DNA from 4 places in the Pantoea sp. X-Soil-YNGN-844 genome. Region 3 is predicted to be linked to each of the others. Evidence: predicted binding sites of a transcription regulator. Region 3 holds the regulator's gene; each other region holds the start of a gene.
The links. Region 3 encodes LexA, which represses DNA repair genes until DNA is damaged. Its sites were predicted from a motif close to TNCTGTATGTACATACAGNA; they were not measured.
Positions count from the first base shown of each region.

Region 1: a site for LexA is predicted at 2,599-2,618, ahead of sulA (SOS-induced cell division inhibitor SulA). Genes of this name have one in related genera too.
Region 2: a site for LexA is predicted at 2,150-2,169, ahead of AC6I8C_RS08240 (metal-dependent hydrolase). Genes of this name have one in related genera too.
Region 4: a site for LexA is predicted at 4,055-4,074, ahead of AC6I8C_RS11380 (DinI-like family protein). Genes of this name have one in related genera too.

Region 1 is NZ_AP036007.1:1,422,720-1,428,256, forward strand. It holds gene AC6I8C_RS06440 (AAA family ATPase) at 1-53, opposite strand, end outside; gene matP (macrodomain Ter protein MatP) at 107-574, shown strand; gene ompA (porin OmpA) at 667-1,737, opposite strand; gene sulA (SOS-induced cell division inhibitor SulA) at 2,088-2,579, opposite strand; gene AC6I8C_RS06460 (TfoX/Sxy family DNA transformation protein) at 2,790-3,419, shown strand; gene yccS (YccS family putative transporter) at 3,416-5,537, opposite strand, start outside.
Region 2 is NZ_AP036007.1:1,776,215-1,781,751, reverse strand. It holds gene hxpB (hexitol phosphatase HxpB) at 1-251, shown strand, start outside; gene kduI (5-dehydro-4-deoxy-D-glucuronate isomerase) at 427-1,263, shown strand; gene kduD (2-dehydro-3-deoxy-D-gluconate 5-dehydrogenase KduD) at 1,281-2,042, shown strand; gene AC6I8C_RS08240 (metal-dependent hydrolase) at 2,192-2,782, shown strand; gene AC6I8C_RS08235 (L-cystine transporter) at 2,934-4,325, shown strand; gene AC6I8C_RS08230 (DUF6515 family protein) at 4,514-4,903, shown strand; gene osmE (osmotically-inducible lipoprotein OsmE) at 4,970-5,305, opposite strand.
Region 3 is NZ_AP036007.1:316,761-322,297, reverse strand. It holds gene dinF (MATE family efflux transporter DinF) at 49-1,371, opposite strand; gene lexA (transcriptional repressor LexA) at 1,471-2,085, opposite strand; gene AC6I8C_RS01360 (diacylglycerol kinase) at 2,191-2,559, opposite strand; gene plsB (glycerol-3-phosphate 1-O-acyltransferase PlsB) at 2,688-5,111, shown strand; gene ubiA (4-hydroxybenzoate octaprenyltransferase) at 5,393-5,537, opposite strand, start outside.
Region 4 is NZ_AP036007.1:2,422,220-2,427,756, forward strand. It holds gene fliS (flagellar export chaperone FliS) at 1-387, shown strand, start outside; gene fliT (flagella biosynthesis regulatory protein FliT) at 387-752, shown strand; gene amyA (alpha-amylase) at 854-2,335, shown strand; gene yedD (lipoprotein YedD) at 2,409-2,882, opposite strand; gene AC6I8C_RS11370 (DUF6388 family protein) at 3,124-3,447, shown strand; gene iraP (anti-adapter protein IraP) at 3,638-3,937, opposite strand; gene AC6I8C_RS11380 (DinI-like family protein) at 4,113-4,352, shown strand; gene AC6I8C_RS11385 (hypothetical protein) at 4,391-4,657, opposite strand; gene AC6I8C_RS11390 (hypothetical protein) at 4,809-5,150, opposite strand; gene AC6I8C_RS11395 (hypothetical protein) at 5,137-5,520, opposite strand.

The DNA.
Region 1 (5,537 bases), 1.1 Mb from region 3:
GCAGACTTCCTGTTGAAGATGTGATGATGGCAGCATGTTTTTCGTTGCTGCATCCGGGAAAAAAGCTGTTATTCTTAGCCCGTTACGTGATCACGATGAGATTCCGATGAAATACCAGCAACTCGAAAATCTTGAATGTGGATGGAAGTGGAAATACCTGGTGAAAAAACATCGGGAAGGTGAACTGATCACGCGTCACCTTGAGTTAAGCGCGGCGCAGGCGGCAGTGGATAAACTGCTGGCGATGGAAAACAATCCGGTGACGGTGAATGAGTGGATTGCCGAACATATTCATTCCGATCTTGATAACCGACTGAAGCAGACCATCCGTGCCCGGCGGAAACGCCATTTCAACGCTGAACATCAGCATACCCGAAAAAAATCGATAGACCTGGAGTATCTGGTCTGGCAGCGGCTTGCAGGCCTGGCTCAGCGGCGCGGCTGCACGCTTTCAGAAACGATTGTTCAGCTGATAGAAGATGCGGAACGCAAAGAAAAATATGCTACTCAGATGTCGAGTCTGAAGCAGGATTTGCAGGCGATTCTGGGTAAATCGGGCTCAGAGAGCGAGTAAGCGGGCAGGGGATTTCAGAGTGTGTGCGCTGAAAGAACGATTACTGGCATAAAAAAACCCCGCCTTAGCGGGGTTTTTTATGACGTGTGAACTTAAGCCTGTGGCTGAGTTACAACGTCTTTGATGCCTTTAACATCGATTTCTACACGACGGTCCGGAGACAGGCAATCGATCAGGGCATTACGGCCTTTCACGCTGTCACAGGTGTTGCCGGTAACTGGGTTAGATTTACCCATGCCACGTGCAGAGATCTTGTTAGAAGGGATACCTTTAGATACCAGGTAATCTACGACTGACTGAGCACGTTTCTCAGACAGTTTCTGGTTGTACTGCTCTGAACCGATGCGATCGGTGAAGCCCAGTACGACAACGGAACCATCTTTAGGATCCATTGAGCTCAGCTGGCTGTACAGCTGATCCAGAGCCTGCTGGCCTTCTGGCTTCAGGGTAGATTTGTTGAAGGTGAACAGAACGTCAGACTTCAGAGTGAAACGCTTGGTTTCAACAACTGGAGCTGGTGCTGGAGCCGGAGCTGGAGCCGGAGCAGCGACGTCATCCTGACCGAAGCGGTATGAAACGCCTACGCTCAGCATGCCGTTGTCTGGACGGGTACCAACGGTCTGTGCATCACCGATGTTGTTAACCCACTGGTAATCCAGACGGGTAGCCCAGTTTTTGGTCAGTGCATATTCAACACCAACTGCAGCCAGCGGAGATACGCCAGTGTCGTGGTCGCTGATGCGGCCAGTAGTTGGGTTAGTCTGCGTTGCATCTGCGCGCCATACCATGCCGCCCAGACGAGTGTACACGTCCAGATCGTCATAGATTGGGTAGCTCAGTTTAGCAGCCAGCTGAACGCCTTGTGCTTTGAATGCGCCGTTAGTTACAGTGCCTTTGTTAGGCATGCGGCCCAGCCAGTCATAGCCCAGCTCGAAGCCCAGGTATGGGTTTGCCTGATAACCAACGAACGCACCTGCGCCCAGCTGGCTTTCATGAGTTGGACCGTTGTTGTTCTCGTAACCGTTACCGTAGTAACCAGTGTCGTGATACTGAGACCAGCCCAGTTTAGCACCGGTGTACCAGGTGTCATCTTTCGGAGCGGCCTGCGCTACGGTAGCGAAGCCAGCCAGTGCCACTGCAATTGCGATAGCTGTCTTTTTCATTTTGCGCCTCGTTATCATCCAAATAGGCAATGAGCAAAAAGGTTGCTCTTGGTTTAAATCCTTCGCCGGGTCAAAACGCTCGCTTATGACTCTACCGCAAAAAACGGAGGTTATTGAGCACCCTGGCGAGATAAAGTCTACAACGAGATTGGAAACTTACAAGTATGATGTGAGGCGCTTCTGTAAAAAAACAGCGATTTATACACAATTTCTAACAATTAGCCTGGTAGTATTGTCGCGGCAAAAAGCCTTAAAAACCTGCTAAACCATTGTCACAGCTCGAACTAACAGAATCAGTGGTTTAGCGACGACAGATAAGAAAAATAGCTTGGGAAACTTCTGATTTTTACTTAATGAAACAAATCCGACTGAATTTTTATGGCACTTTGCGGTCTGAGAGGCGCTTCCGATGTCCCGCTTGCCCGCAAAATCAAACCCAGCGCTTCGCCTTCTGCCGCCGCATTTTCAAGTTGACGGCGCTCATCTTCGTCAAGGTCATAAGGAATCCATGCCAGAACGACACTGTAATTTCCAGTACGTAATGCCTTGACCATCGCTTCCACCGCATTCAGACGTTCAGAATCGGCGATATGCATACTTTTATCTAGCGGTAATCCCGACTCCTGCATCCAGGTGCGATTCAGTTTATGTGCCGGTGTTAACCACAACTGCCAGCGTGATTGCTGACTCAGCTGCTGTAATAATGGCAATAGCAGCATCTGCATCATACCGGGCTGCTCGCTGCAGCGTAACTCGGTAATTCCACCGCCCTGAGAGACCGGAACGGAAGAGGACGCGTAATGATGAGCATAGCGTGTATTATCAGGATGTTGTGTTCGCATAAGTTAATCACCAGCAGTTGACTGTATGAATATACAGTACTGTCATCCTGGATAAAGATCAACCCAAATTTCTGAAAACGCCTCGCAAAAACGCGACAAGATTAGTTGAAGCGTTATTTATTCATTGAACCGGCTGACACTTTTTTCTATCTTCTAATTGCCTGATACCCAAGGCAATTTAAGAAATATTTCTGACATGGAGGTGGTGCAATGAAAAAGGTGAATCCGGTCGTAGAGCGCTCCAGAGCGCGCCTGGCCCCATTGGGACCCATAGAGTCCCGCACCCAGTTTGGGGGGTATGCGCTGGCTGTCGAAAGCGTGGTTTTTGCCTTAATTAATAAAGACGAACTCTATCTGCGGGCCAGTGAACCGCTGCGCGAATACATTACCGATCGCCCGCTGCAACCCTTAATTTTTCGCAAACGGGGAAAACTGGTGAGCCTCAATTACTTTCGGGTTGATGAGGCATTATGGCGCGATTCTGATCATCTGCTGGCTCTCTCTGCTGCCTCTTTAGAGACGGCGCAGCTGGAGTTGCAGGACAGGCAAGCCTCTCCGCGGCTAAAAGATTTGCCTAATCTCAGCGTACGCATGGAGATGATGCTTTTTGAGGCGGGCGTAATGAGCGTCAATCATCTCTATCAGATAGGAGCCAAACAGTGCTGGCTGAAGCTAAAAGCGATCAACCAGCATGTGGGGTTTCAGACATTACTGGCGCTGCAGGGGGCTATTATGGGCCACCATGCGGCTGCGCTGCCGCAGGCAACCCGGGCGGAGCTGAATGCATGGTTCCAGCGCACGCTTTTATCAAACCCGGACCTCAGAAGCAGTGACAGCTAGTCAGTAATAAGCGTGCGGCGCAGGCGAGCCACATCGGGCATTAATGCCACCAGCAGACCGAGTTGCTGGAGCACCAGCGGCGCACGCGTATCTGCATCTGCAGCCAGCTGGCTGATTCGCTGAGCCAGTTGCTGGCGCATCGCTTCAACATGTTCATCGCTCACCACGTCCGTCTGGAGCACATCTTCGACATAGCAAACCGTATCATCCAGTAAGGTGAGCAGGTCCGGCGCAGTAATTTTATCGCGGTGAGCGCCCAGCGCGGAAATGTAGCTCAGAAATGAGTGATTGGAGCAGAGCAACTGAAAAGCTGACTCACGCAGCTTCTGGCTGGTGCGACTTTCACTGCTCATGTTTGAGACGACAGAGGCGAGCTCAGCATCCGCATTATGCGCATCACGGCGGGCGATACGATAGGCAAGCCGGTTATCTTTACCCTGGTGATATTGCTCCATGATCGCATCCAGATAGCGACAGTTCGCCTTCAGGGTTCGCTCTGCCACCGCTGGCAGTTGACGAAAGCGCCAGTCAGGCCAGATAAAGGCGACAGCCAGCCAGGCCAGACCACAACCGAGTAGGGTATCCACGACACGGGGCAAGGCGACTTCAAACCCTTCACCCAACAGGTTAAAGCAAAGCAGCACCAGCAGAGTGATAAACAGCGTAGCCTGCGCATACTGCACCTGCCTGAAAGCGAAGAACAGCACGCCGGTAATCACAATCAGGATTAACTGCCCTTCAATGGAGGGTACCAGCCATAAAACGGGTAAACCAATCGCAATCCCCGCCAGCGTTCCGCCGATGCGCAAGGCAAGACGTCGCTGCGTTGCGTTATAGTTGGGCTGGCAGACAAACAGGCTGGTCAGCAAAATCCAGTATCCCCGCTCGAGTCCGGTTATCTGAATGAAGCCGTATCCAATACATAGCACCACTGACATGCGAACCGCATGCCGGAACAGCGCCGACGCGGGAGAGAGATGACGGCTGAAGCGCAGCCGGATATCACTCCAGCCACTTAACCCTTCGCGCGACAACAAATTGTCACTGTGTTGTGGATCTTCCCCGGCCAGCGTCTGCTCTGATTCAATGGAAGCAAGCTGTGCATCAATGGCGCGCAGGTTACGCAACAGCCAGAACAGCGCGCGGGTATGCGGGGCCTCAGGCTCATGCTGTTCAAGCCGTTCAATCGCTTTCTGCAAACGTTCAAACGCGCGCTCAAAGCGGCTGTCATGTACCCATCTTTCACGCATCAGGATGCAATGAGCCAGCTGGCGACAGGCCTGTGCCTGCATATTCAGCAGGCGCTGAAAGCGAAACAGAATTTCGTTATAGCGCCAGTCGCCGCGCAGCAGGTGATATTGCAGATGAGAAGAGCTGGCGCGTTCATGGATATCCTGCGCTACAAAATAGTAGTGCAGACTGCGACGGGTGCCGCGCGATCCGCGATCGCCGCGCAGACGGCTCTGCAGCGTGGTTTTGGTCAGATTGAGCTGCGCCACTAACTGGCTGTTCACCATCGCTGCATCGATAAAAGCCGCATCATCCTGCTCGCCCGCATCGGGATCGAACAGATTCGCCTTGGCATCAAGGTAGCGCGCCAGTTGTGAAAAGCTTCCCGCCAGCTGTTCCTGGACCGGCCGGACCGGGAACATCAGATGACCCAGCAGGGTCAGCAGGTTGTACCACAGCGCACCGACCAGCAGCAGCATCGGCTGCATGTACCACTGGCTGAACAGCCCGATGCCGAGCATGGTATAGACCGCAATCAGCAGCGCACCAAAAGCGATAGTGGCGTAGCGCTGCCCCAGGGCACCCAGCAGAATAAAGCCCCAGGTCGAAATCGCCAGCCCGACAATAAAAGCGAACGGCCAGGGAAACAGCAGCTCTACGGAAACCGAGGCGAAGCAGAAGCAGAGCAGGGTAATCAGCAGATTCTTCAGACGACCGGCCAGGCGATCATCAAGATCGGCCAGCGCAGCCGCGACTACCCCCAGCGTCAGGGGGATCGTCCACTCAATCTGATGCAGCCACCAGGGAATGGCAGCGCAGCCACTCAGCGCAAACAGGATCCGCAGCAGATAGCGCCAGGTACTGTTAAACAGATATTTCCGCCAGCCT
Region 2 (5,537 bases), 1.5 Mb from region 3:
CAGCAGAAGCACTGCCCTACAGCAAGCCCCATCCGCAGGTCTACCTTAACGCCGCCGCCAGCCTGGCGATTGATCCACTCAACTGCGTCACGCTGGAAGACTCGTTCAATGGCATGATCGCCACCAAAGCGGCCCGCATGCGGTCGATTGTGGTGCCCGCCGCTGAACATCGCGACGACCCGCGCTGGGCGCTGGCAGATGTCCGGCTGGAAAATCTGACCCAGCTTAGCCTGCAGCATCTGCAGGGATAACAAACAGCCCGCGCAGCGCGGGCTTTTTTTTTGCCCGCTGCGCCTGCCGGTTGATCTACTCCGCAAAAAATAAAACAACGTTTCATTTTTATTGAATTCCCATCCCGCTCTGCCTAAGATGCCCGAAGCGTCCCCATTCGGGGCATGAATAACCTGACCTGCAGAGAGGCCTGAGATGGACGTTCGCCAAAGCATTCACAGCGATCACGCTAAACAGCTCGACACTGAAGCGCTGCGCCGCGAGTTTCTGATTGAGACGATTTTTTCCGCTGACAATTACACCCTGACCTACAGTCACATCGACCGCATCATCATTGGTGGCGTGATGCCGGTTAACAAGCCAGTCACTATCGGTGATGAGATGGGAAAGCAGCTGGGCGTCAGTTACTTTCTTGAACGCCGCGAGCTGGGCATGATCAACATTGGCGGTCCGGGCCTGGTTGAGGTCGACGGTAAAGCCTGGGAAATCGGTCATGAAGAGGCGCTTTACATTGGTAAAGGTGCGCGCAACCTGCTGTTCCGCAGCCTGAACCCGGCCCAGCCCGCTAAATTCTATTACAACAGCGCACCCGCACACTGCACCTTCCCGGATAAGAAGATTACGTTACAGGAAGCCGCAACCGCCACGCTGGGTGATGCTGCTACTGCCAATCGTCGCACCATTAACAAATTTATCGTGCCGGATGTGCTGCCCACCTGCCAGCTCACCATGGGCTTAACCCGACTGGATGAAGGCAGCCTGTGGAACACCATGCCCTGTCACACCCATGAACGGCGCATGGAAGTCTATTTCTACTTCGATATGAGCGAAGAGAGCGCGCTCTTCCACATGATGGGAGAACCCCAGCAAACCCGCCATCTGCTGGTACATAACGAGCAGGCGGTCATCTCACCCAGTTGGTCAATTCATGCCGGCGTCGGCACCCAGCGTTACACCTTTATCTGGGGCATGGTGGGTGAGAATCAGGTCTTTGATGACATGGACCACGTCAAAATCAGCGAACTGCGTTAAGCAGAGGAGAAGCATAAATGGTATTGAATACGTTTGATTTAAAAGGCAAAGTGGCAATGGTGACCGGTTGTAATACCGGTCTGGGTCAGGGTATGGCTCTGGGGCTGGCTCAGGCTGGCTGCGATATTGTCGGCGTTAACCGTTTCGAACCTGACGACACGCAGCGTAAAGTTGAAGCACTTGGCCGCCGTTTCTGGTCGATATCGGCTGACCTGATGAAATCTGATGTTGCGTCGCAGGTTGTTGAGCAGGCGGTCGCAGCCGCGGGCAGAATTGATATTCTTGTCAACAACGCCGGGATTATCCGTCGTGAAGATGCACTGAACTTCAGCGAGCAGGACTGGGATGATGTGATGAACATCAACAGTAAAACGGTCTTTTTCCTGTCACAGCAGGTAGCTCGGCAGTTTATTGCTCAGGGTAACGGCGGTAAGATTATCAATATCGCCTCTATGCTGTCGTTCCAGGGCGGCATCCGGGTGCCTTCCTATACAGCGTCAAAAAGCGCAGTCATGGGTTTAACGCGTCTGATGGCGAACGAGTGGGCGAAGCATGGCGTTAATGTTAATGCGATTGCCCCAGGCTATATGGCTACCGATAACACTGAACAGCTGCGTAAAGACCAGGCCCGAAGCGATGAGATCCTGGCGCGTATCCCGGCAGGACGCTGGGGCGTACCTGATGACATGATGGGCCCGGTAGTTTTCCTGGCCTCTTCCGCGTCTGATTACGTTAATGGCTATACTCTGGCGGTAGATGGCGGCTGGCTGGCCCGTTAATCTTTCTGGCAGAACGGGCGGACAGTGTTTCATCGCTGTCCGCCTTGTTAAAAATATTCATGCTTCGTTACAGCGTCACATGTTCTCATTTACTGGATAAATCCCTATACTGGATGCATCGACAGCTTTCTTTGCAACCAGGTTCTATCATGACGGGCGAAGGCCACATCATTTTTGCCATTGCCAGCGCTATTTTTGCCAAACGTGCTGAGCTGACACCCGTACTGGCGCAGGCCGACTGGTGGCATCTCGTTCCTTCAGCCCTGCTGACATGCCTCCTGCCCGATATCGATCACCCCAAATCTCTGCTGGGACAGCGACTACGCTGGCTTTCTCATCCTATTGCGCGCGCGTTCGGCCATCGGGGCTTTACTCATAGTCTGCTGGCAGTGGCGGCCGGTTTATGGCTTTTTCAGATAAACCTGCCCCAGTCGTCGCCGATACCGGCAGACGTACTGCAGGGTCTGACGCTGGGCTACCTCAGCCATATTGTGGCCGATATGCTGACGCCCGCCGGGGTTCCGCTGCTGTGGCCCTGCCGCTGGCGCTTCCGTCTGCCGATTCTGCGCAGTCAGAAAGGAAATCAGCTTGAGCGGGCGTTATGTCTGGGACTGGTAGGCTATGCGCTGTGGTTCCCGGTCGGCATGCCATCTTTTGGTGCAAACGGCTGGCCGACTCAGCTGTTTGATACGCTACAAAATGGCGTCGGGCGGTTAATTTCCAGTCATACTGCGCAATAAAGCCGCACAAAACGTCATTAAGTTATAAACCATGCCATTTGGATATAAGGCACCCTCTCCGCCTGCTGTTACCATTCTTGCTGTCTTAATTCGTGATTAACATTATGCGGCTTTCCCGGGTGGGAAAGCCGCATTACTCTGGAGTTTCAGCATGGACCTTCCTCTTACGCTTAATATCGTGGCCTTTGTGGTGCTGCTGGTATTACTCTCCCGCTTCAGCCGTCAGAACTGGAGCCTGTCGAAAAAAGTGCTGACCGGTCTGGTGATCGGCGTGCTGTTCGGCCTGGTTTTGCAGTTGATCTACGGCGAAAACAGCGCAGTGGTAAAAGAGTCTATCAGCTGGTTTAACATCGTCGGTAATGGCTATGTCCAGTTGCTGCAGATGGTGGTAATGCCGCTGGTGTTCGTTTCTATTCTGAGCGCAGTTGCCCGTCTGCATAATGCCTCGTCGCTGGGGAAAATCAGCGTACTGACCATTGGCGTACTGCTGTTTACCACCGCGATTTCCGCGCTGGTCGGCGTCTTCGTGACCGGCCTGTTTGGTCTGAGCGCGGAAGGTCTGGTTCAGGGTGTGCAGGAAACCGCGCGGCTGAGTGCGATCCAGAGCAACTATGTTGGCAAGGTCTCTGACCTGAGCGTGCCACAGCTGATGCTCTCCTTTATCCCGAAAAACCCGTTTGCCGATCTGACCGGCGCTAATCCAACCTCGATTATCAGCGTCGTCATCTTTGCCGCCTTCCTGGGTGTGGCTGCCCTGCAGTTGCTGAAAGATGATGAAGTGAAAGGTCAGCGCGTGCTGGTCGCAATCGACACGCTGCAGTCGTGGGTTATGAAGCTGGTGCGTTTAGTGATGAAACTGACGCCCTATGGTGTGCTGGCGCTGATGACCAAAGTGGTTGCCGGTTCAAACCTGCAGGACATCATCAAGCTGGGCAGCTTTGTGGTCGCCTCTTATCTCGGTCTGGCCATCATGTTCGGTGTCCATGCCCTGCTGCTGTCGGTGAATGGCATCAACCCGCTGCGCTTCTTCCGTAAAGTGTGGCCGGTTATCACCTTCGCCTTCACCAGCCGTTCCAGCGCAGCGAGCATTCCGCTGAGCGTAGAGACGCAGACCCGTCGTCTTGGCGTGCCGGAGTCGATTGCCAGCTTCGCGGCATCCTTTGGTGCCACTATCGGCCAGAACGGCTGTGCCGGTCTCTATCCGACCATGCTGGCCGTGATGGTTGCGCCAACCGTCGGGATCAACCCGTTTGACCCGCTGTGGATTGCAACCCTGGTCGGGATCGTCACGCTGAGCTCTGCAGGTGTGGCGGGTGTCGGTGGCGGTGCCACCTTTGCCGCCCTGATTGTTCTGCCTGCGATGGGCCTGCCTGTCACCCTGGTGGCGCTGCTGATCTCTATTGAGCCGCTGATTGATATGGGTCGTACGGCACTGAACGTCAATGGTTCGATGACCGCCGGTTCTCTGACCAGCCGCTGGTTAGGTCTGACCGATAAGCGCGTACTGGAAAGTGACGACAACGCCGAGCTGGCGCACCGTTAATCTGCTGTAAACCTGGCGCGCCCGCGCCAGGTTATTTCCGCCCTTCCTCTCCATAATCCTCTCCATTGATGGCGACGCCGTTAAGAAAGCGTTAAGCATGGTAAACAGGCGAAAAATCGCCGCTTTAGTGCTTGTCTTTACCCGGTAAAAAGCGAATTCTGCATCCAGTCTTATGAGGAGGACATCCGATGAAAAAAATTATTGCCTCGCTTCTGACGCTGGCGCTGTTGACGCCCGCGCTGGCTTTCGCCCACCCTGGCGACTGGGGCCCGGGTGGATGGGGTCGACATGGCGGACCCGGCCCCCACTGGGGCGGTCCTGGCCCGGTGCGTTTTTTACCTGAAGCCGCTACCGCGGTGCTGATTGGCGGACTGACCTACTACCTGCTGAACGGCAGTTATTATCAGCGTCATGGCGAAGAGTATGTGGTGGTCGAGCCGCCAGCAGAGTCGCGGGTCAGCAGTGAAATGCGGGTACTCGACTTTAATGGTAAACGTTTCTATGTGCAGGACGGCCACTACTACCAGCGGCAGATAGACGGCGATTATGTTGAGGTGCCGCGTCCGGCGGGATTGTAGTCCGCGCCGCAACGAAAAACGGCCCGTCATGACGACGGGCCGTTTGCTATTCAGGGGTGCTACGTATTACTGCTGAACCTGCGGATCGGTGTCATATTCCGCACAGCTCTGGAAGCCGTAGTTCATCACACGGCCAGTGTCGTTATAGCTCACGAAGTAAGTCTGTGCTTTACCGTCGCGCTGACCCAGTACGTAAGTCTGGCAGGTGCCGCGCGCGTGAACCATGGTGATTTCAGTAGACGGCGTACCGGCGATCTGACGAACCTGATCGCGGGTCATACCTTTTTTAACATCCTTAACGACTGGCTTAGTCACGTAGCTTTCAGCACGATCGTAAGTCGTACAACCAGAAAGTGCAGCCAGCGTCAGCGCCGCAGCGATACATCCCATCACTTTATTCATCTTGTTGTTCCTCATTGATTGTCCATGTGGAAACAAGCCTGGAACATAAATGCTGATTTATCAAGTTAATGAGCAATAATTCGTGGCATGGCAAATGTCAGGATATCGTAAAGAAAGCTGTTTTGCTGTCAACGCAGACGTATACTTCCTCGCAAAACAGACACCCCGTAACGATTCGTTGTCAGACTCATCGGCCATCATCAGCGAGGGCGTTGATCAGTGTGATAGCGGC
Region 3 (5,537 bases):
TCACAAACCCGGAATAATACGGAATAATCTGTATCAGCCTGTACAGCGTCAGGCATCAAACCAGCTGTTCTGACGCCAGTGCCTGCGCCAGATGAGCCACAGTGACAGACCGCGCAGCGCCAGGAAAACCGTTACCGCCAGCCACAGTCCGTGATTGCCCAGCGCCGGTACGCTCAGCAGCGTCAGAAAGTAGCCTGCTGCTGCTACCACCATGCTGTTACGCATCTCACGTCCGCGCGTCGCGCCGATAAACATCCCATCCAGCAGATAACACCAGACACCGATCAGCGGCATAACGATCTGCCAGACCAGATAGCGGTCAGCACTTTGTTGCAGCGAAGGAAGGGAGGTCAACAGGGTAACAATCTGCGGGCCAGCAATGGCATAGATCAGCGAGAAGAACAGCGCCACCACCACCGCCTGCCGACAGGCAGAGTGCCAGACGCGCCGCAGTTTGCCGCCATCTTTTGCACCATGCGCCTCGCCGGCAAACGCTTCAACCGCGTAGGCGAAGCCATCCAGCGCATAGGCCGTGAACGTGATGAACATCAGCAATACCGCGTTAACTGCCACCACATCCGGGCCCAGCCGCGCGCCCAGCACGGTCAGCGAGGCGAAACAGAGTTGCAGCATCAGTGAGCGCAGCATGATATCCCGGTTCAGCCGCAGCAGCCGGCCGCTGTCACCGCGCCAGCTCTGCTTCAGCAGGCTCAGGGGAATACCACGCAGCTTCAGGACCCGCCAGACCATGATGCTGCCGACACCCAGCGTAATGTACTCCGCCAGCGCCGTGGCGGTTGCCGCACCCGCGACACCCCAGTGCAGGCCTATGACCAGCCAGAGATCGAGTACGATATTAACCACATTGCCCACCACCAGCAGGATCACCGGCGCGCGCGCATACTGCACGCCCAGCAGCCAGCCCAGAATGACCAGATTTGCCAGCGTAGCAGGCGCACTGAGCCAGCGAATCTGAATAAACAGCGCCGCCTGTTCCAGTACCGCGGGATTACCGCCAACCAGATGGGTCGCCAGCTGAATAATCGGATAACGTAAAGCGATGAACAGTACACCTGCCAGCAGCGCAATGATCAGCGGCTGCGTCAGTGCGCGTGCCAGCGCGGTTTTATCGTCCGCACCAAACGCCTGCGCCGTAAGGCCAGTCGTACTCATTCTAAGGAAAAGCAGCAGCATAAAGAGGAAGCTGGTCACCGTGGTCCCGACCGCAACCCCGCCAAGATAGACAGGGCTGTCGAGATGACCAATAACTGCAGTATCGACCACTCCCAGTAAGGGAACGGTGATATTTGAAAGGATCATCGGCAGCGCAAGCCGCCAGAGATTTTTATCGGTTGCCGTGATAAAGCGCATTCGCCGTTCCGTGCTCGGTGTCGCTGCGCAAAACAGTCAGCGACAAAATTAGGGCAGACAGAATAGCATCAGAAAAGGCGAATGCACGCAGGCCTAAAATCAGAGCCACTCGCCGTTGCGCACCACGCCAACCGCCAAACCTTCAATGGTCAGGGACTGTGCACGGGTATCGACAACAATCGGGTCAAAATCACTGTTTTCAGGCAGCAGATGCACGATAGCACCCTGCTTTTTCCAGCGCTTAACGGTGACTTCATCATCGATGCGGGCAACGACAACCTGGCCGTTGCGCACATCCTGGGTTTTATGTACCGCGAGCAGGTCGCCATCCATAATCCCGATATCTTTCATCGACATTCCGCTGACGCGCAGCAGGAAGTCGGCAGACGGCTTAAACAGGCCCGGATCGACCTTGTAGTGGGTTTCGATATGTTCCTGCGCCATGATCGGCTCACCGGCAGCAACCCGGCCAATCAACGGTATGCCTTCTGAGGCTTCTTCTTCCATTAACAGACGAATGCCGCGCGATGCACCCGAAACGATCTCAATGACACCTTTACGCGCCAGCGCTTTCAGGTGCTCTTCTGCCGCATTCGGTGAGCGGAAGCCCAGTTGTGCAGCAATCTCTGCGCGCGTAGGCGGCATGCCTGTTGAAGAAATATGGTCGCGAATCAGGTCATAGACCTGCTGCTGCCTGCTGGTTAATGCTTTCATCCCGCCCCCTGGTTGTTTATACAGTCGCTGTGAGTATATACAGGTATTGGCGAAATGGAAACCGATTGTCAGGCAAAACGCGGCTTCCGGCGCGATATGGAACGCTTATCGCAAATGTGTCCAGAGCAGCGCGATCCAGACAAACAGTGCCAGTAAGATGCTGATCAGTACCGCCGCAGAGCCCATATCTTTGGCCCGGCCCGCCAGCGGATGATGCTCCTGACCGATGCGGTCAACGACCGCTTCAATGGCGCTATTAAGGATTTCAACAATGACGACCAGCACCACTGCCCCGATCATCAGGATGCGTGAGACCACATCGACATCCAGCCAGCAGGCGATAATAATGGCGACCAGCGCAGCCAGGGCTTCCTGACGAAACGCCGCTTCATGTTGCCAGGCGGCACGCAGTCCCTGCCAGGAGTAACCTGCGGCTTTAACTATTCTGATAAGTCCGGTGGCATTATTTGCCATGATGTGGGAACCCTTTTATCGGATTGACGTCAATGTCTGGGCTGCGTGCAATTGGCACCACCACAGATCTTCGCTGCACTTTCTGGTATGCTTGCGGCGCTTTGCTAACAAGAGGCTTCATGTTGTCTATGTCAGGTTGGCGTAAACTCTATTACAAATTGCTTAATTTACCACTGTCGTTTTTGGTAAAAAGTAAGGCCATTCCGGCCGATCCCGTGTCTGAACATGGTCTGGATCCGACCCGACCTATTATGTATGTTTTGCCTTACGATTCGAAGGCCGACTTACTGACTTTACGCGCGCAGTGTCTGCGGCATCATCTGCCTGACCCGCTCTCTCCGCTGGAGATTGATGGTTCACTGCTGCCGCGCCACGTATTTATCCACGATGGCCCGCGCGTCTTCCCCTATTTTGTGCCCAGCGTGGAATCGGTGAAAATCTTTCACGATTACCTCGATCTGCATCGCAATAATCCTACGCTGGATATCCAGATGCTGCCGGTAACGGTGATGTTTGGTCGCGCACCAGGACGTGAAGTTCAGGGCGAAGCCACGCCACACCTGCGGGTGCTGAACGGCGTACAGAAATTCTTTGCGGTGATCTGGCACGGACGCGACAGTTTTGTTCGCTTCTCGCCGACCGTTTCGCTGCGCCGCATGGCCACGGAACACGGTACGGATAAGTCGATTGCCCAGAAACTGGCTCGCGTGGCGCGCATCCATTTTGCCCGTCAGCGGCTGGCGGCGATTGGCCCGCGGTTACCGGCGCGTCAGGATCTGTTTAACCGTCTGCTGCAATCCAAAGCGATTGAAAAAGCCGTCGAAGATGAAGCACGCAGCAAAAAAATCTCCCATGAGAAAGCGCAGCAGAATGCTGTCGAGATGATGGAAGAAATTGCCGCCAACTTCTCTTATGAAGCGATTCGCGTTACCGACCGCGTGATGGGCTGGCTCTGGAGTCGTCTCTATCAGGGCATCAACGTCAATGGCGGCGAAAAAGTGCGCCAGCTGGCGCAGGATGGCCACGAGATTGTCTATGTGCCGTGCCATCGCAGCCACATGGATTATCTGCTGCTCTCCTACGTGCTCTATCATCAGGGCCTGGTCCCGCCACACATTGCTGCCGGTATCAACCTCAACTTCTGGCCAGCCGGCCCGATTTTCCGTCGTCTGGGCGCATTCTTTATTCGTCGTACTTTTAAAGGCAACAAGCTCTACGCCACGGTGTTCCGTGAATATCTCGGCGAGCTGTTTACCCGCGGCTATTCGGTTGAGTACTTTGTCGAGGGTGGTCGTTCTCGTACCGGCCGCCTGCTGGACCCGAAAACCGGCACCTTAGCCATGACATTGCAGGCGATGCTGCGCGGCGGTAACCGCCCGATCACGCTGGTGCCGATCTACATCGGCTATGAGCACGTGATGGAAGTGGGTACTTACGCCAAAGAACTGCGCGGCGCGGCGAAAGAGAAAGAGGGCTTCATGCAGATGGTGCGTGGCTTGCGCAAGCTGCGCAATCTCGGTCAGGGTTATGTTAACTTTGGCGAGCCGCTGCCGCTGGTCAACTATCTCAATAAGCAGGTGCCGGAATGGCGCGATGCCATCGATCCGATTGAGCCGCAGCGTCCGAGCTGGTTAACACCGACGGTCAATGATATCGCGGCCAGTCTGATGGTGCGTATCAATGAAGCGGGCGCGGCCAATGCCATGAACCTCTGTGTTACCGCTTTGCTGGCGTCACGTCAGCGCTCACTCACCCGTGAACAGCTGATTGAACAGCTGGAGTGCTATACCCAGTTGCTGCGCAATGTGCCTTATTCACCTAACGCGACCGTACCCGATCTTTCAGCGGAAGCGCTGCTGGATCACGCCATGGGTATGAATAAGTTTGAGAGTGAAAAGGACAGTATTGGCGACATCATCATTCTGCCGCGTGAGCAGGCGGTGCTGATGACCTACTATCGCAACAATATTCATCACATGCTGGTGATGCCGTCGCTGATTGCCGCCATAGTTCAGCAGCATCAGACGCTGACTGAAGCCGAACTGCTGCGTCAGGTGAGCCTGATCTACCCGATGCTGAAGAGCGAACTGTTCCTGCGCTGGCAGACCGATGAGCTGCCGCAACTGCTGACCGATATCAGTCAGGAGCTGGCGCGTCAGGGCCTGATTACCTTCGAAGCCGGTGAGTTGCGCTTTACTGCGGCACGCTACCGCACGCTGCAACTGCTGGCTGCCGGTGTGCGCGAAACGCTGCAGCGTTATGCCATTACCTTCTCTATTCTCAGCGCCAAGCCGACGATTAACCGTGGCACGCTGGAGAAAGAGAGCCGGACGCTGGCGCAGCGTCTGTCGGTACTGCACGGTATCAACGCGCCGGAGTTCTTCGACAAAGCGGTCTTTACCTCACTGGTGCTGACGCTGCGTGACGAAGGGTATATCAGCGACAGCGGTGATGCCGATGTCGCGCAGACCCTGGCGACCTGGCATATCCTGGCTGACCTGGTCACCAGTGATGTCCGCATGACGATTGAAACCGCGGTGGCGCACGACTGACACCCGCGCCCAGTAAAAAGGCGACCTCATGAGGTCGCCTTTTTTATAGACCAGGTCTGGTCCGATTCGCTGTAAGACGGTGCCTGCTCAGGGAACATGGTCAGATCGGAAAGACGCAAAAGCGTCATCCCTGACTGCTCGGCCCGCGCCGTCCCTGGCGCGGGACGCTTTCCTCTTCTGCCCATGTTCCCTGCTCGTTGAGCTTATCCATTGCTGCCAGATTCACCCTCATCAGGTTTGGCGACTTCCCGGATCGCCTTTTTATGTCTGGAATCTCTCTATCAGAACAGCTGGCTGAACGGCGGAGAATTCATCAGCACACCGAGGAACAGCACCATCCCGACATAGTTATTATTGAGAAAAGCCTGGAAACAGGGCTGGCGCTCGCGTCCGGCGATCAGCTTCTGCTGATAAACAAACAGCGCA
Region 4 (5,537 bases), 2.1 Mb from region 3:
AAAGCCTATGCAAAAATTGGCGTAGAAAGCGCCGTGATGAGCGCCAGCCAGCAGCAGCTGGTCGTGATGCTGTTCGACGGCGCACTGAGTGCGTTAATCCGCGCCCGCTTGTTTATGCAGGATGGCAATATCGAAGGCAAAGGCAGCTCCATCTCCAAAGCCATCAATATTATCGAAGCGGGCCTGAAAGAGGGTCTGGCTGAAAACCGTGGTGATGAGCTGGCAGACAATCTGCTGGATCTTTACAACTACATGACGCGTCGCCTGCTGCAGGCTAACCTGCACAATGATGTTGCAGCGGTCGAGGAGGTCGAAGGCCTGCTGCGCAACATCGCAGACGCGTGGAAAGAAGTGGTTCAACCTAACCTGATTCAGGACGCCGTTTAATGACTACTGCACCGCATCTGATTGCCGTTTACCAACAGTTACTCGATCTCAGCCAGGGAATGCTGCGTCATGCAGTAAAAGGCGAATGGGATGAATTGATCAGCCGGGAGATGGAGTATGTCAGTGCGGTGCAGAACTTAGCCCAGTCGACAGAGGCGGTATCGCCCTCGTCGCAGACGCAGGAGCAGTTACGTCCGGTACTGCGCCGTATCCTCGACAACGAAAGCGAAGTGAAACGCCTGCTGCAAGCGCGGATGGATGAGCTGGCCTCGCTGGTCGGTCAGAACAGCCGTCAGAAATCGGTGATGTCCGCCTATGCCAGTCAGGGCGGCATTGTAATGGTGCCGCGCGAAACCCTCTCCTGATCCCCTGCTCTGCTACGCCGCCAGATTTATTTTTCTGCGCGGCGTCTCTTTTCTGCCGCTTACTCCATACTTGATTTTCATCATCCCCTGGAGTGTGGTATATGCAAAACCCAACGTTATTACAGTTTTTCCATTGGTATTACCCGGATGGCAGCAAACTGTGGCCGGAAGTTGCCGATCGCGCGGCCTGGCTCAGCGAAATTGGTATCACCATGGCGTGGCTGCCGCCAAGTTATAAAGGGGATTCGGGTGGCTTTTCTGTCGGTTACGACAGCTACGATCTGTTCGATCTCGGGGAATTTGATCAGAAAGGCGGCGTTGCCACGAAATATGGCGACAAAACGCAATTACTGGCGGCGACAGAAGCTCTGCGCAGCCACAACGTTGGGGTGCTGCTGGATGTGGTGCTGAACCACAAAATGGGTGCTGACGAGAAAGAGGCGATCAGCGTAAACCGCGTCAACCCGGACAACCGCGATGAAATTTATGACGAGGTCGTCGAATGTGAAGCCTGGACGAAATTCACCTTTCCGGCACGCGCCGGTGAGTATTCGAAATTTGTCTGGGACCACAAATGCTTTAGCGGCGTAGATCACATCGAAAACCCGGACGAAAACGGCGTATTCAAAATCATCAACGATTACACCGCCGAAGGCTGGAACGATCAGGTCGATAACGAACTGGGCAACTTCGACTATCTGATGGGTGCCAACATCGATTTCCGCAACAATGCGGTCAGGGAAGAGCTGAAGTACTGGGCGCGCTGGGTGATGGAACAGGTGCCCTGCACCGGCTTCCGTCTGGATGCGGTAAAACATATCCCGGCCTGGTTCTATAAAGAGTGGATCGATCATATTCAGGAAGTCGCTGAAGAACCGATGTTTATCGTCGCGGAATACTGGTCGTTCGAAACCGAGAAGCTGCAGGAGTATGTGCATCAGGTGGAAGGCAAAACCATGCTGTTTGATGCGCCACTGCACATGAACTTCCATCAGGCCTCAACCGCAGGCAGCGCCTACGACATGAGCCAGATTTTTGCTAACTCGCTGGTCGTCGCTGATCCCTGGCATGCCGTGACGATCGTGGCCAACCATGACACCCAGCCGCTGCAGTCGCTGGAAGCGCCGGTAGAGGCCTGGTTCAAACCGCTGGCCTATGCGCTGATCCTGCTGCGTGAGCAGGGCGTGCCGACCATTTTCTATCCTGACCTGTTCGGGGCGACTTACGAAGATGAGGGCGGCGACGGCGAGACGCACAAAATTGAGATGCCGGTCATTCCTGAACTCGAAGGATTAATCCGGGCCCGTCAGCAGTATGGCTGGGGCGTGCAGACCGACTATTTTGATCATCCCAACTGCGTGGCGTTCAGCCGCAGCGGTACTGAAACGCAGCCTGGCTGTGTGGTGATCATGTCGAACGGCGATGCGGGCGAGAAAAGTGTGCCGATGGGCGAAGGCTTTGCCGGTAAGGTCTGGCGCGATCATCTGGGCAACCGTGAAGAGACCATTACCGCAGACGAGCACGGTACCGCACTCTTTGCCTGTAACGGTGGCAGCGTCAGTGTCTGGGTAATAGCAGAATAACTGACTGAATAAACGTAAAACCGCCCCGGCAGACGTGTACGCGCTGCCGGGGCGGTTTTTTTATGGGCTGCTGTTACGACTGCGCGTTGTGCTCAGTAATCGGCGTGCGCAGCAGCTGCGGTTCAATATTCTGAATCACCGCGGCTTTCGGCTGTTTTGCCACTTCTTCCAGTGCCTGCTGACACTCTGTTGTCGGACGCGCCACCTTGCGCAGGGTCAGCCCGTCATAGTTGAGTTCGCTGTTATCGACGACCAGCGGCATCACGCGAATCCTGCGCGTCACGTTGACATAGTCACCATTCAGACGGGTCAGTTTGCCTGGCTTCGCAATCACACGCATCCACTGACGGCAATCCAGCGTGCTGCCATCCGCATTGATAATCAGACTGGCCATGGCCTGTTCGCTGATCAGGCTGCTCTGCGGGCCGACGGTTTGCCAGTTCCCCTGCAACTCAGCCGGTGCCGGCGTCTGTACCGCATTTTCATAATCGTTGATTTGCGCACAGCCACTCAGTGCCAGCGCGGCAATCAGCATCCACTTTTTCATGTTTAATCCCTAAGATCGCGTCAATGGCGGCTACGTTATAATTTTTCCACCGACTAGCGCAAGGTATCTGGCTGTTCAGATACCCACGAGCGGCTGTTTACAGCAGAATTTATCCTTGAGCCAGGAGACCGGTCAGCCTTTTGATCGGCAACTCGCCATCTGAATGGGCTCTGGCACGCCTGACAAGCGGAAGACAACCCGATACACTGACGCGCTGCATCAGACTTTCAGGAATATAAATATGAAAACGCCAGAAGCCTACTATGCCCAGGCACGTGAAATGTTTTTTACCGCGCATCCCGACTTTCAGTCTGCACTGGATGAGTTAACGGAGAGCGATGCCCGTGCCGCTAATCTGTCGCTGCGACAGCTGCGCGAATGGCATGCCGAACGCATCTATGCAGCCTTTTTACGGCAGAAAAATCTGGATGGGATGATTTTTTCTATTCAGCTCGCTGAGCCGGATAAAGCGGTAGCGGCTGAGGCTATCGAGACCTATCTCAAATCTCATGCTGAGTCGCTGGGAATGAGCTGGGAAGAGTTCTGCATCAAAAACGAGCTGTGATTTCAATGCACTGAACAGGTGTAAATTACACCATTCAGCCTGCCGTACAGCATCGGATAAAGCAGTAGAGCAAAACGCGATACCTTCACGTCATGCCGCAGGCGATGATTGCCCTTACGGGCAGAGCACCTTCACTGCCTCCGGAGAGATTGCCGGGCTTTCCTCTCCGGAGGTGTATTGATAAATGGCCCTACTCTCGCTCTTCCGTGGCTTTGCCTTTCACTTCTACATAGCTTGCAACCGCCAGCAGACGATTGATGTGCGTCAGCAGCAGATCAACATCCGACTGCAGAAACTCGGTCGATGATTGCGAAGCGGTAATGATGGCATCCTGCACCGTTTCTGTAATGGTCAGCGAGTTGTCCTGTTTCGCCTGCACAAGCAGCGCTGCAACCAGCAGGGACTGCGCTTCAAGCTGCGCCGTCAGCTCTTTTGCATCGACGTCCATCTTTGCCAGCTTTAGCAGAATATCAATTACCAGTTGTCGCATCGCGGACCTCCTGAAAAGTAAGCCAGCATTATGTCGCGATGCATGCACATTTTGCTAGTCGAAGATTGAGGTTTACGCGAGATAAAAATTTAGGCGAAATCAGGCGCGCCGCCTTGCTACTGTTTTTATTTACAGTATTATATATCAGCGATTTTGCCCTGAATGGATTGCCATCATGTTTGTTGAGTTGATTTATGACAAGCGCAACGTTGCCGGTTTACCGGGTGCTCGCGAGATGATTCGTGAGGAGTTGGAAAAGCGGGTGCATCGGGTTTTTCCTGACATCGAAGTCAAGGTCAAGCCGATGGAACGTAACGCGATTGATACTGATTTAAGTAAGAACGATAAGGCGACAGTTGCGCGTATTGTTGAAGAGATGTTCGACGAAGCGGAAATGTGGCTGGTAGCCGACTAATCCTTTAGCGGCTACCGTATCAGTTAGCAGGAGATGAATCAGCTCTCCTGCTCGCTGTGATTGATTTCAATCTCAATGTCCTGAATGGTGGCATCCAGGTCCTCCAGCAGTTTCCCCTGCTTATTCAGCAACGCATCAATACGATCGGCGTTCGTCTTGTCTTTATACTCACCGGCATCAAACGCTAACCAATGGCTGGACAGGGTTTCGGTGTTGGTCTGCGCGTAGTGGCGCATCTCTTTCAGCTGCGAAGTCACATCGCGCAGATAGTCATTTTTAGTTTTGGTTTCTGTTGAATCGCTCATGCTAAATTTCCTTCTGGTCAGTTATCAAAAGTGATTAGGCTTAGCGGTTCATCAACCGGCCAATCAGCGGGCGTCAGTTCAGATACAAAATGTCGCCCGGAGATTTAAAACTAGTCGATAATAGCGAAGCCGCACTAAGAATAATCGGAAGTTAACGTTTCTCCGCCGGTTTGACTGATGGCACCTCCTTCTCAATCACGACTTCTTTTACTTTTGTGATCGTTTTGTCAGCCACGCGATCCGGAATCACATCGAGCTTGTGCTGTAACGCTGCGACCTGACTGGTCAGCAAATCCACCCGGTCATCACGTCGTGCCGCGATAACCCGATAATCCGCCCGAATCTCCTCGACCCGCTTATTTGCCGTGTTACTGACGTAGAGAAAAATAATCGTCATCAGGATGCAAATCATCGAACAGCTCAGCAGAATGCAGCCGAGGATAACTTTGCGCCGGTAAGACATAGGTGCCTTAAGGCTGTTAATCGTTGCCATCGCTGCGATCCTCCAGAGTTGAGATCAGCCGATCAATCTCATTACGAAATTTATCGTTCTGACCGGTTTCGGTCATTGCCAGTAAAATGCCTACGGCATTCTTGATTAACCGCAGATCTGTTTCGAGTGTCGCAATACGTCGCAGATTCCTGTCATGACGTTCTCGTAACTCATCGTTCTCCTCCCGTATCATCAGGTTGCTCTCTTTCAGCAACACCACCTGCTCTTTGTAGCTGGTAATAATTTCGCCGCCGGCTCGATTACTGGTTACGATTGACGCAATACCCGCCAATAACGGTTTCCAGAACAGTGCTGCTGCCCCCCCACCCAGAACTAACGCACCCATACTGGTAATCAGACTACTTTCCATGCCACACCCCTTTTTCC